DNA from 2 places in the Streptomyces sp. NPDC030183 genome. Region 2 is predicted to be linked to the other one. Evidence: riboswitches for the same ligand, from Rfam matches in the RefSeq annotation. Region 2 holds a riboswitch; the other holds the start of a gene.

Region 1 (5,955 bases), on a different contig from region 2:
CCAGCTGCACGGGGAGCGGGTCGACACGGGCGAGACACTGGTGCGCCCCAACCCGGCGGACGAACTGGCCCGCAGGCGGAACAAGGCGGTCTGAGCGCGGAGGCCAGGGGCAGGTCTCGTGCCTGGCCTGGCAGGGCATTGTCAGTGGTGTAGGGCAGCATCGGAGATGTGAGAACCGCGCCCACGATCCTGCATCTCGACATGGATGCCTTCTACGCCTCGGTGGAGCAGGCATCCAAGCCGAGTCTGCGCGGGAAGGCCGTCATCGTGGGCGGGCTGGGGCCCCGTGGTGTGGTCGCCACCGCCTCGTACGAGGCGAGGGTCTTCGGGGTGCACTCGGCGATGCCCATGGCGCAGGCGCGTCGGCTCGCGCCGAACGCGGCGTACCTCACGCCGCGCTTCACCTTCTACCGGGCGATCAGCCAGCAGGTCATGGGGCTGCTGCACGCCCTGTCGCCGCTGGTCGAGCCCCTGAGTCTGGACGAGGCGTTCGTGGACCTGGAGGCCGGGGGAGTGGCCTGGGACGAGGCGTCGGCGCGCGGGACAGGGGTGCGGCTGCGTCAGGAGATACGAGCGGTGACCGGGCTGACCGGGTCCGTGGGGCTCGCCGCGTCCAAGATGCTCGCGAAGATCGCCTCCGAGCAGGCCAAGCCGGACGGGCTGGTGGTCATCGAGCCCGGCACTGAGCGGGCGCTGCTCGGGCCGATGTCCGTGCGGATCCTCCCCGGCGTGGGACCGGCGACCGGCGACCATCTGCGGCGCGCCGGGATCACGACCGTCGAGGAGATCGTGGAGGCGGGCGAGGACGAGGTCGTACGGCTGCTCGGGAAGGCACACGGGCACGGGCTGTACGCGATGGCGCTGGCGCGCGACGACCGGGCCGTGGTCGCCGAGCGGGACGCGAAGTCCGTGTCGGTGGAGGACACCTACGACGTGGACATCCATGACCGGGTGCGGGTCCGGCTGGAGGTGCAGCGGCTCGCGGACCGGTGCGTGCGGCGGCTGCGGGCCTCCGGTCTCTCGGGGCGGACGATCGTGCTGAAGGTACGGCGGTACGACTTCTCGACGCTGACCAGGTCGGAGACTTTGCGGGGGCCGACGGACGACCCGGCCGTGGTGCGGGAGGCCGCGGCGCGGCTGCTGGAGGCCGTGGACACCACCGGCGGGGTGCGGTTGCTGGGGGTGGGCGTCAGCGGGCTCGCCGACTACACCCAGGAGGATCTGTTCGCCCAGGCCGCGGGGGAGCCGGAGCCTGCCGAGGACGAGCCGGCGGCGGAGGTCGTCGCGGAGGAGAGCGCCGCCGTCGAGCGGCGGTGGTCGGCCGGGCACGACGTCCGGCACGCCGAGTACGGGCACGGGTGGGTGCAGGGGAGCGGGCTCGGGCGGGTCACCGTGCGGTTCGAGACGCCCGAGGACACGGAACCGGGGCGGGTGCGGACGTTCCGGACGGACGACCCCGATCTGGAGGCGGTGGATCCGCTGCCGCTGGTTCCGGGGGGACCGGTGCGGCCGTCGGAGGCGGTGCCCGTGCCGGGGCCCGGAGCGGAGCACGAGGGCGGGGCCGGGAGGGCGGCGGGTTGAAAGGTTTCGGGGTGTCGCGGGTCGAGATGGAGGGTGAGGGGGCGGGTGTCGGTGCCCCGGGGCCAGTGCGGGTCAGGGGTCTTCCTGGCCGGCGACGTGGCCGAAGTCGTGGTCCAGGGGAGGCGGCGGCGCTATGTCCAGACCGTAGTGGTGGTAGAGCTGGAGCTCCTGCTCGGGGGAGAGATGGCGGCCGACGCCGAAGTCGGGGGCGTCCTTGATGAGGGCGCGGTCGAAGGGGACGCGGAGGGAGCCCTCGACGAGTTCGCTGGGCTCAAGGGGGATGAAGGCGTCGCGGCCGAAGAGGCCCATGCGTATCGCGGCCCATTCCGGGATGCCCGTCGCGTCGTCGAGATAGACCTCGTCCACTGTGCCGATCTTGGTGCCCTTGCGGTCGAACGCCTTGCGGCCGATCAGGTTGCGCGGATCGATGTCGGTCTGCACGGGCCCTCCAAGTGGTCGCCATGGGGGTTGCAAATCGTTCCTCACCACTACGAAAAGGCACAACTGGGAAGGCGGCCACTCGAAGGCACGTGCGTTGACCGCGCTGATACGCTGGCAGCGGCTGTTGAACCCGTGCGGGAGAGTCCTCCGGACACCATCCGGAGGCGCCGAAGGAGCAAATCCTCCCCGGAATCTCTCAGGCTCACGTACCGCACGGACGAGGCCACTCTGGAAAGCAGAGCGGGTGTCGACGGTTTCCGCTCTCACCGACGGTGAAAGCCGGTCCCTACCCGGATCGGTGAAGCTCTCAGGTCGAGATGACAGAGGGGGAGGCCGTCGGGCACCCGTGCCGTGGTGCCCTCGAAGGTCGCGTCAGACCAGGAGGCCTCCGCAATGACCGCCCACCGCATCCCGCTCGCAGAGCTCGAACAGGGCATCCCGTTCGAGCGGCGTCACATCGGACCCGACGCCGAGGCCCGGGCCAAGATGCTCGCCCACGTCGGATACGGCTCGCTCGACGAGCTGACGGCCGCCGCGGTCCCCGATGTGATCAAGAACGCCGAGGCGCTGAAGCTGCCGGGCGCCCGTACCGAGGCCGAGGTGCTCGCCGAGCTGCGTTCGCTCGCCGACCGCAACCAGGTGCTGGGCTCCATGATCGGGCTCGGCTACTACGGCACCTTCACCCCGCCGGTCATCCTGCGGAACGTCATGGAGAACCCCGCCTGGTACACGGCCTACACGCCGTACCAGCCCGAGATCTCCCAGGGGCGGCTCGAGGCGCTGCTCAACTTCCAGACCATGGTCGCCGAACTCACCGGCCTGCCCACCTCCGGCGCCTCCCTGCTCGACGAGGGCACGGCAGCCGCCGAGGCCATGGCGCTGTCCCGGCGCATGGGCAAGAACAAGAAGGGCCTCTTCCTGGTCGACGCGGACGCCCTGCCGCAGACCATCGCCGTGATCGAGACCCGCGCCGAGCCCACCGGGGTCGAGGTCGTCGTCGCCGACCTCAGTGACGGCATCCCCGCCGACATCGCCTCCCGCGAGATCAACGGCGTGCTCCTGCAGTACCCCGGCGCCTCCGGTGCCGTACGCGATCTCAAGCCGGTCATCGAGCAGGCCCACGGGCTCGGCGCGCTCGTCACCGTCGCCGCCGACCTGCTGGCCCTCACCCTGCTGACCCCGCCCGGTGAGCTGGGCGCCGACATCGCGGTCGGCACGACGCAGCGGTTCGGTGTGCCGATGGGCTTCGGCGGGCCGCACGCCGGCTACATGGCCGTGCACGAGAAGTTCGCGCGCAGCCTGCCCGGACGGCTCGTGGGCGTCTCCGTGGACGCGGACGGGCACAAGGCGTACCGGCTCGCCCTCCAGACGCGAGAGCAGCACATCCGCCGCGAGAAGGCCACCAGCAACATCTGCACCGCCCAGGTGCTGCTCGCCGTGATGGCCGGCATGTACGCCGTCTACCACGGGCCCGAGGGGCTGCGCACCATCGCCCGGCGTACCCACCGCTACGCCTCCGTCCTCGCCGCGGGGCTCGCCGCGGGCGGGATCGAGGTCGTGCACGGCGCCTACTTCGACACGCTGACCGTGCGGGTGCCGGGACGGGCCGCCGAGGTCGTCGAGGCCGCGCGGCAGCACGGGGTGAACCTGCACCTCGTCGACGCCGACCGGGTGTCCGTCTCCTGCGACGAGACCACCACGCGGGCGCAGCTGGGTGCCGTGTGGACCGCGTTCGGGGTGGAGGGCGACGTCGAGGACCTCGACGCCGTCGCCGAGGACACGCTGCCCGAGGCGCTGCTGCGCTCCGACGACTACCTCACGCACCCCGTGTTCCACGAGCACCGTTCCGAGACCGCGATGCTGCGCTACCTGCGCCGCCTCGCCGACCGGGACTACGCCCTCGACCGGGGCATGATCCCGCTGGGCTCCTGCACGATGAAGCTCAACGCGACCACCGAGATGGAGCCGGTGACCTGGCCCGAGTTCGGGCAGCTGCACCCCTTCGCGCCCGCCGCGCAGGCGCAGGGCTATCTGACGCTGATCCGCGAGCTGGAGGAGCGGCTCGCCGAGGTCACCGGGTACGACAAGGTGTCGCTCCAGCCGAACGCCGGCTCGCAGGGCGAGCTGGCCGGTCTGCTCGCCGTACGCGGCTACCACCGGGCCAACGGCGACGACCAGCGGACCGTGTGCCTGATCCCGTCCTCCGCGCACGGCACCAACGCCGCGAGCGCCGTGATGGCCGGCATGAAGGTCGTCGTCGTGAGGACCGCCGAGGACGGCGAGATCGACGTCGAGGACCTGCGGGCGAAGATCGAGCAGTACCGCGACGAGCTGTCCGTGCTGATGATCACCTACCCGTCGACGCACGGTGTGTTCGAGGAGCACGTCGCCGACATCTGCGCCCAGGTGCACGAGGCGGGCGGCCAGGTCTACGTCGACGGCGCCAACCTCAACGCCCTGGTGGGCCTTGCCAAGCCCGGCCACTTCGGCGGTGACGTCTCGCACCTGAACCTGCACAAGACGTTCTGCATCCCGCACGGCGGCGGTGGCCCCGGTGTCGGGCCGGTCGCGGTCCGGGAGCACCTGGCGCCGTACCTGCCGAACCACCCGATGCAGCCGGCGGCCGGCCCGGAGACGGGCGTGGGCCCGATCTCGGCCGCCCCGTGGGGTTCGGCGGGCATCCTGCCGATCTCGTGGTCGTACGTCCGGCTGATGGGCGGCGAGGGCCTCAAGCGGGCCACGCAGGTCGCCGTGCTCAGCGCCAACTACATCGCCAAGCGGCTGGAGCCGCACTACCCGGTGCTGTACACCGGCCCGGGCGGGCTCGTCGCGCACGAGTGCATCGTCGACCTGCGGCCGCTGGCGAAGACGACCGGGGTGAGCGTCGACGACATCGCCAAGCGGCTGATCGACTACGGCTTCCACGCGCCGACGATGTCGTTCCCGGTGGCCGGGACGCTGATGATCGAGCCGACCGAGTCGGAGGACCTCGCCGAGCTGGACCGGTTCTGCGACGCGATGATCGCGATCCGCGCGGAGATCGAGAAGGTCGGCTCGGGCGAGTGGCCCGCCGACGACAACCCGCTGCGGAACGCGCCGCACACCGCGGCCGCGCTCGGCGGCGAGTGGAGCCACGCGTACACCCGCGAGGAGGCCGTGTTCCCGGTCGGCGTCAAGCCCGCCGACAAGTACTGGCCGCCGGTGCGCCGGATCGACCAGGCCTTCGGTGACCGGAACCTGGTCTGCTCCTGCCCGCCGCTGGACGCCTACGAGGAGTAGTCAGCCGCGGATACGCGTCGGGGCCGGTTCGGAGAGTGCTTCTCCGGCCGGCCCCTCTTGTGTCCGGGCGGGCGTCCGCTGCGGGACGCTCGCCCTGTGCGCACCTCTCGCGGCTCAGGCCGCCGTCATCACCGTGCCGCTGTCGAGCGGGCGGTGCGGGGCGATGATCTGACCGTCGGGAAGGAGCTCACCGGTGTCCTCGAAGAGCAGAACGCCGTTGCAGAGCAGGCTCCATCCCTGCTCCGGGTGGTGCGCCACGAGTCGGGCGCCTTCCCGGTCGGCGGATTCGGCGGTCGGGCACGGTGGCTGGTGCTGGCACATGGTTGTTGGGATCTTTCGCTCTGTCGTGAGTGGTGAGATGACTGTGGTGTCTGTTCCGCGGCGTGAAGCCTCGCTCATGGCCGCCCCCCGTTGTGATGATTCGGTCCGGTCCCCAGTGTTGCCCCACGGGCGTCAGTCCGCAGGCATTTCGCAGCACGGCTTTCTCACAGCTTGATGACGCATCCTCCACGCGGACGGTTCATCGGAACTCCCCTGTCCGTTCGGGTGGTTCGCCATGGTCGGATGGGACTAGTCGGACGGGGGAGGCGGACCATGAATGGCTCGTTCGAGCGTATTGCCACGCGTTAGAGCGGAATGCCGCGCCGATGGCAA
Region 2 (5,955 bases):
TGATGCCCACCGTCGAGACGCCGTCCTCGGCGGCCGACAGCCACTCGTGCTCCTTGCTGTAGCGCAGCTGCTGGGGGTTGCTCATGGCCTGAATTCTCCTGTACGCGAGGGAGTGGTGATGAATGAGGGACTGCTGAAACCGCTGTTGAACAGGGCGGATGTGCCCTTTGTCACGCTCGGGCGCGCTGCCGTGCCGTTCCGCACGACGACGCCATGCCGCTTCTGAACGACGGTGAGCCGACTACGACGGTGTCACTTGGACCGCTTGTAGAACGGCAGCGCCACGACCTCGTACGGCTCGTGGCTGCCCCGGATGTCCACAGCGACCCCGGTGGTGCCCGGGGCGGCGTACATGGCGTCGACGTACGCCATCGCGATCGGCTTGCCCAGGGTGGGGGAGGGGGCGCCGGAGGTGACCTCGCCGATCACCTTGCCCTCGGCGACGACGGGGTACCCGGCGCGGGGGACCCGACGGCCCTCGGCGATCAGGCCGACCAGGACCGGCGGCTCGTGGTTGGCGTTCTCGGCGGCCTCGCGCAGCGCCGCGCGCCCCACGAAGTCGCCCTCCTTCTCGAACTTCACCACCCGGCCGAGCCCGGCGTCGAAGGGGGTCAGCTCGGTGGTCAGCTCGTGCCCGTACAGCGGCATGCCCGCCTCCAGGCGCAGGGTGTCCCGGCAGGACAGCCCGCACGGCACCAGGCCGACGCCCTCGCCCGCCTCGGTCAGCGCCTGCCACAGCTCGACGGCGTGCTCCGGCTTCACGAACAGCTCGAAACCGTCCTCGCCGGTGTACCCGGTGCGGGCGATCAGCGCCGGGACGCCGGCCACGGTGCCGGGCAGGCCCGCGTAGTACTTCAGGCCGTCCAGGTCGGCGTCGGTGAGCGCCTTCAGGATGCCGGGGGACTCGGGGCCCTGCACGGCGATCAGCGCGTACGCGTCCCGGTCGTCGCGCACCTCGGCGTCGAACCCGGCCGCGCGCTCCACCAGCGCGTCCAGCACCACCTGGGCGTTGGAGGCGTTCGCGACGACCATGTACTCGGTGTCCGCGAGGCGGTAGACGATCAGGTCGTCGAGGATGCCGCCGTCCTCGCGGCAGATCATGGTGTAGCGGGCGCGGCCCGTCTTCACGCCGCCGATGTTGCCCACGAGGGCGTAGTCGAGGAGCGCGGCGGCCTGCGGGCCGGTGACGGTGATCTCGCCCATGTGGGAGAGGTCGAAGAGCCCGGCCCGGGTCCGTACGGCGTTGTGCTCGTCGCGCTCGGAGCCGTAGCGCAGGGGCATGTCCCAGCCCGCGAAGTCGGTCATCGTCGCGCCGAGCGAGCGATGCAGGGCATCGAGCGCGGTACGGCGCGGTCCGGCGGTGGGGCTACTGCTCATCGGATCTGCTCCCAGGGCATGACGGGCGAGGACGGTCCTCCCCATCTGTCATCGGAACCTGAGAGGTTCACCTCGACCGTACGTTCTGATGACGCACCGGTGGTCGCGGTTTGCACCTTGGGTGGAGCCACTGGCGCAGCGGCTCGCTTTTCAGATGTGCCTCGCCCGCGCGGTATCTGGGCCTGAGAGATTCAAGGGAGGGACTTGCTCCTTCGGCGCCCCAGCGAGACTGCTGGGAGCTCTCCCGCGCGGATTCAAGCGGCCGGTATGCAGTTGGCGCGCACATCATTGCACGCATCGGCGCGGCACGGCAGGGGGAGGCTCCGGGACAGGGAGACCGCGCACGGGACAGGGGCAACGGTCCGTAGCACTCTTGTGGCAATACGAGGACTGAATCAGGAGCCATCGGGCATTACCTTCTCTTTACAGTCTGTGGGGATGGGTCTCCCGACCCCTGGGGAGGACGATCACGGTGAACAGGACCACGGCGTACGCGACGACCTCGGGCCTCGCCCTGCCCGAGCAGCCCGCCGGCCCGGCCGCCGCGGCCTGCGGCCCCTTCCCGAGGGCGGTCGTCCGCGACCTCAGGGAGCGTTCCGGGCGGAGCCCGCGCGTGCTCTCGTTCGGGGCGAACGACCTCGTGGTCGTCACCGGGCTCCCCGGCAGCGGCAAGTCGACCCTGATGCGGCGCGCGGTGCCGGGGCCGCGGATCGACTCCCAGGACACGCGTGACCGCTTCGACGCGCGCCTGGCGCGCGTCCTGCCGTACGCCGTGTACCGGCCGTTCGTGCGCCTCGCGCACTACGCCGGCCTCCGGCGCGCGCTGCGCTCCGGTGAGGGCGTCGTCGTGCACGACTGCGGGACCCAGACCTGGGTGCGGCGCTGGCTCGCCCGGGAGGCCGTCCGCAGAGGCGGCACCCTCCATCTGCTGCTGCTCGACGTCACCCCCGGCGAGGCGCGCGACGGGCAGCGGGAGCGGGGACGCGGGGTGTCCCGGTACGCCTTCGCCCGGCACAGGGGCGCGATGACCCGGCTGCTGCGGGCCGTGGAGGAGGGGCGCCTGCCGGAGGGCTGCGGGTCGGCGGTGCTGATCGACAGGGACGCGGCGGACGCGCTGAAGCGGATCGGCTTCGACGGCTGACAGCGGACCCCCTCCCGCCAGGGGGCCGGCGGCCGGCGGTCGGGCCGTCCCCTTTGTCGGCGGGTGGCATTAAGGTGCAGGGACAACAGCATCACGGAGTAAAGCGGTAGGCGGCAGATGGACTTCCCGGCGGACTTCCCGGCACAGGCACACCCCCATGGACACGGAGGGTGGCCCGGCAATGAGCTGGAGGAGGTGCTCTCCGCCTCCCTCGGGGTGCCGGGGGCCGGCCCGCGGATCGTGGAGGTGCTGGCCCGCAGCTTCGTATGGGTGCCGCTGCCCGAGGGCGGGGGACCGCACAGCCGTGAGCTGGATCTGCCGACGATGGAGCTGGACGGCCAGGTGTACGTGCCGGTGTTCAGCTCCGAGGAGCAGTTCCGCCAAGTCGTCGGCAACCACATGTCGTACACGATCGCCCCGGCCGTCGAGTTCGCCCGCGGACTGCCCCCGCAGGCCGGCCTCGCCCTCAACCCGGACGGGCTCGTGGGCATCCCGCTGCCGCCGCCCGCCGTGGCCGAGCTGTGCCGGGCCGCCCGGACCCCGCTGGACGGGTCGGCGAGCGGCGCCCGGGTCCGCCTGTTCGAACCGGACTGGCAGGACGACCCGGTGGACTTCCTCGCCGCGGCCTCCGCCGAGTTCGCCGCCACCGGCGGTGTCCTGACCGCCCGCCGCTGCCTCGCCGCCATCGAGACCGCCGACCCCGTGATGTTCATCGGCGTCGACCTGGTCTCCTGGGAGGCCGACCGTACCCTCCTCCTGGACGCCCTCGGCCGTGCCCTCGGCAAACAGCCGGTGGCCTGGCCGGTCAACATGGTCTTCCTGGACGTGGCCCAGGACCCGGTGGGCCACTGGCTCCGCGAGAAGGTCCGCCCCTTCTACCAACAGGGCTACTGACCCCGAGTACCGAGGGCCGCGGGCCCGTGGCGGCGGTGCCCCCGCCGCGGGGCGCGACCAGCCACGACGACAGCGGGGCCCGTGACGTACGGCAAGCCCCGAGCCCACACCGGCTCGACCCGCACACGACCTAAGCTGGATTTCCACAACCGGGGTCCCACACCACCATGGTCCAAACCGAAGGGCGGCTGACGTGAGCGCGAGCGGCACGGCGACCGGGCAGGTCGAGCACATGCTGCGCCAGGTGACGCCGGGGCGTTACGACGCCTACGAGGCGTTGCTGCGTGCCCTCGCGACCCCCGCCACCGGCCAGGTCTGGATGCTCCTGTGGCACGGCCAGGCCGGCTCGCCGGACGCCCAGTACGGGAACATGGAGGTGGACGGGTTCAACTACGCGCCCTGTGTCACCTCCGCCCAGGAGCTCTCCGCCAGCGGCTGGAACCGCAGTTACGAGGTCGTCGACGGCCTCGACGTGGCCCGCACGCTCTACCCCGACCACTACGGACTCTGGCTCAACCCGCACGCGCCGGGCGGCGGCGTCGGCATCCCCTGGCTGGACCTGCGGCGGATCGCCACGGGCCTGGAGCGGCAGCCCGCGGGCCCGCTGCGGCTGTCCGAACCGGCCATCGAGATCCCCCAGTTCTACGCCCTGCTCACCCAGAACGCCCACCGCACCCCGGCCGTGCGCTCGCTGCGCCGCGCCTGGGTGCAGCCCTCGCTCGGCGCGCCCTATCTGGCGATCGGCCTCGATGTGTACGACACCTCGCCGCCCGCCGTCGACTCGGTGCGCGCGATGATGCAGCAGTCCGTCGGCGCCGTCCCGGACGGACTGCCCGTCTCCACGGTCGCCATGTCCGACGAGTACGACCCGGTCGCGATGTGGCTGCGTGTCGCGGCCCGGCCCTTCTACGACCGCGAGGCCCACGGCGCCCCGGCCCAGGCCCCCGCCGCCGGCGGCTACGGCTACCCCGGCGGCTACTGACCCGGAACGGCGGGAGCCCCCGGAGCCGGGGGCTCCGTCATGCGTTCACCTGCCCCCGTGCCGGTGAACGCCGCTCATTCTTTCTTTTGCGCTTCTCCGGAAATCCGCCGGAATTACGGCTTCGGCGTGCAGGACGCCTGCCGCGTGCGGCATTGCGCTTGCCCGGGTCGACCGTCATGCGGTTGGTCATGGTGCGGCCCTTGGCGACGGACTTGGCCACCTCGTACGTGGTCTTGGCCTTGACGACCGGTCCGCGGGAGGCGTAGCACGACGCGCCGAGCCTGATCACCTCGGAGCGTGGTCGTCGCGAGAGTCGGGGAAAGCCGCCCTCAAACGAACCTCGAATACCCCGGGAATGGCCGACGGATTGACCGGCGGCATGTGTTCTTCGCCCGAATTGCCGCAGCCCCGAACGGGGTGATTGCGGGTGATCTGGACATGATGAACCCATGATGTGACCTGGGTCACTTGTCACGGTGCGTCCGGTGCCGCTCACGCGTATGCGCTGTTCGGATTCCGGAACCCTGCTGGCCACATCACGGTTACGCATACATTCGCCGCCGGGTCTGGTGCCTGATCGCGCCACCGTTGAAGACTCCCCCAGAGCGGTGGGGGGTCGGCCGAACGTGCTGTCCATACGGTGGTGTTCAGTGCCGTATGCGCCTCTCCCTCCGAACCGCCCGGCGAGACAGCGACGTTGACACCGGGTCATGAGCAAGAAGCAACGCGACAGAACGACGGCAGTAGTGGCAACGGACCGCACCGCAGACCCGGGCGGCCGCCAAGCACAGTCGGCAACCACCGGCACGGGCAAGCACGAGGGACGATGACCGCACCCATTGAGACGACCGGATCGCAGGCCGAGGCACAGCCCGAGGCCGTGCTGGAAGGTGTCGAGGCCAAGAGGATCGAGGGCCGTTCGCTCGGCCAGATCGCCTGGACCCGCTTCAAGCGCGACAAGGTGGCGGTGGCCGGCGGCGTCGTGGTGGTCCTGCTGATCCTGATCGCGGCCCTCTCCCGGCCGCTGCAGTCGCTGCTCGGACTCGACCCCGACGCCTTCAACCAGGACCTGATCGACCCCAACACCTCCCTGCCGAAGGGCGACTTCGGCGGGATGAGCTGGGACCACCCGCTCGGCGTCGAGCCGAAGTTCGGCCGCGACATCCTCGCGCGCATCCTGGAGGGTTCCTGGGTCTCCCTGGTCGTCGCCTTCGGCGCGACCCTCCTGTCGAACGCCATCGGCACCGTGCTCGGCCTCCTCGCCGGCTACTACGGCGGCCGGGTCGACTCGATCATCAGCCGGCTGATGGACACCTTCCTGGCGTTCCCCCTGCTGCTGTTCGCCATCGCCATCTCCGCCACGCTGCAGGGCGGTGCCTTCGGTCTCGAAGGACTCCCCCTGCACATCTCGGTGCTCATCTTCGTCATCGGCTTCTTCAACTGGCCGTACCTGGGCCGCATCGTGCGCGGTCAGACCATGGCGCTGCGCGAGCGGGAGTTCATCGACGCCTCGCGGGGGATGGGGGCCGCCGGCCCGTACATCCTCTTCAAGGAGCTGCTG

The links. Region 2 has a riboswitch for glycine ahead of gcvT (glycine cleavage system aminomethyltransferase GcvT). Riboswitches for the same ligand answer to the same signal wherever they lie in the genome.
Region 1: it holds a riboswitch for glycine, as region 2 does, so the genes downstream of both, gcvP (aminomethyl-transferring glycine dehydrogenase) here and gcvT (glycine cleavage system aminomethyltransferase GcvT) in region 2, are expected to answer to the same signal.

Annotation. Positions count from the first base shown of each region.
Region 1 is NZ_JBVIBK010000037.1:56,842-62,796, reverse strand. Features, by position in the region: gene ACZ4Z2_RS33615 (MerR family transcriptional regulator) at 1-94, shown strand, start outside; gene ACZ4Z2_RS33610 (DNA polymerase IV) at 169-1,581, shown strand; gene ACZ4Z2_RS33605 (PRC-barrel domain-containing protein) at 1,654-2,022, opposite strand; glycine riboswitch at 2,148-2,244, shown strand; gene gcvP (aminomethyl-transferring glycine dehydrogenase) at 2,416-5,301, shown strand; gene ACZ4Z2_RS33595 (DUF5999 family protein) at 5,416-5,622, opposite strand.
Region 2 is NZ_JBVIBK010000031.1:70,391-76,345, forward strand. Features, by position in the region: gene gcvH (glycine cleavage system protein GcvH) at 1-85, opposite strand, end outside; gene gcvT (glycine cleavage system aminomethyltransferase GcvT) at 253-1,377, opposite strand; glycine riboswitch at 1,413-1,537, opposite strand; glycine riboswitch at 1,538-1,634, opposite strand; gene ACZ4Z2_RS31245 (AAA family ATPase) at 1,844-2,518, shown strand; gene ACZ4Z2_RS31250 (enhanced serine sensitivity protein SseB) at 2,636-3,412, shown strand; gene ACZ4Z2_RS31255 (enhanced serine sensitivity protein SseB C-terminal domain-containing protein) at 3,606-4,394, shown strand; gene ACZ4Z2_RS31260 (hypothetical protein) at 4,432-4,683, opposite strand; gene ACZ4Z2_RS31265 (ABC transporter permease) at 5,221-5,955, shown strand, end outside.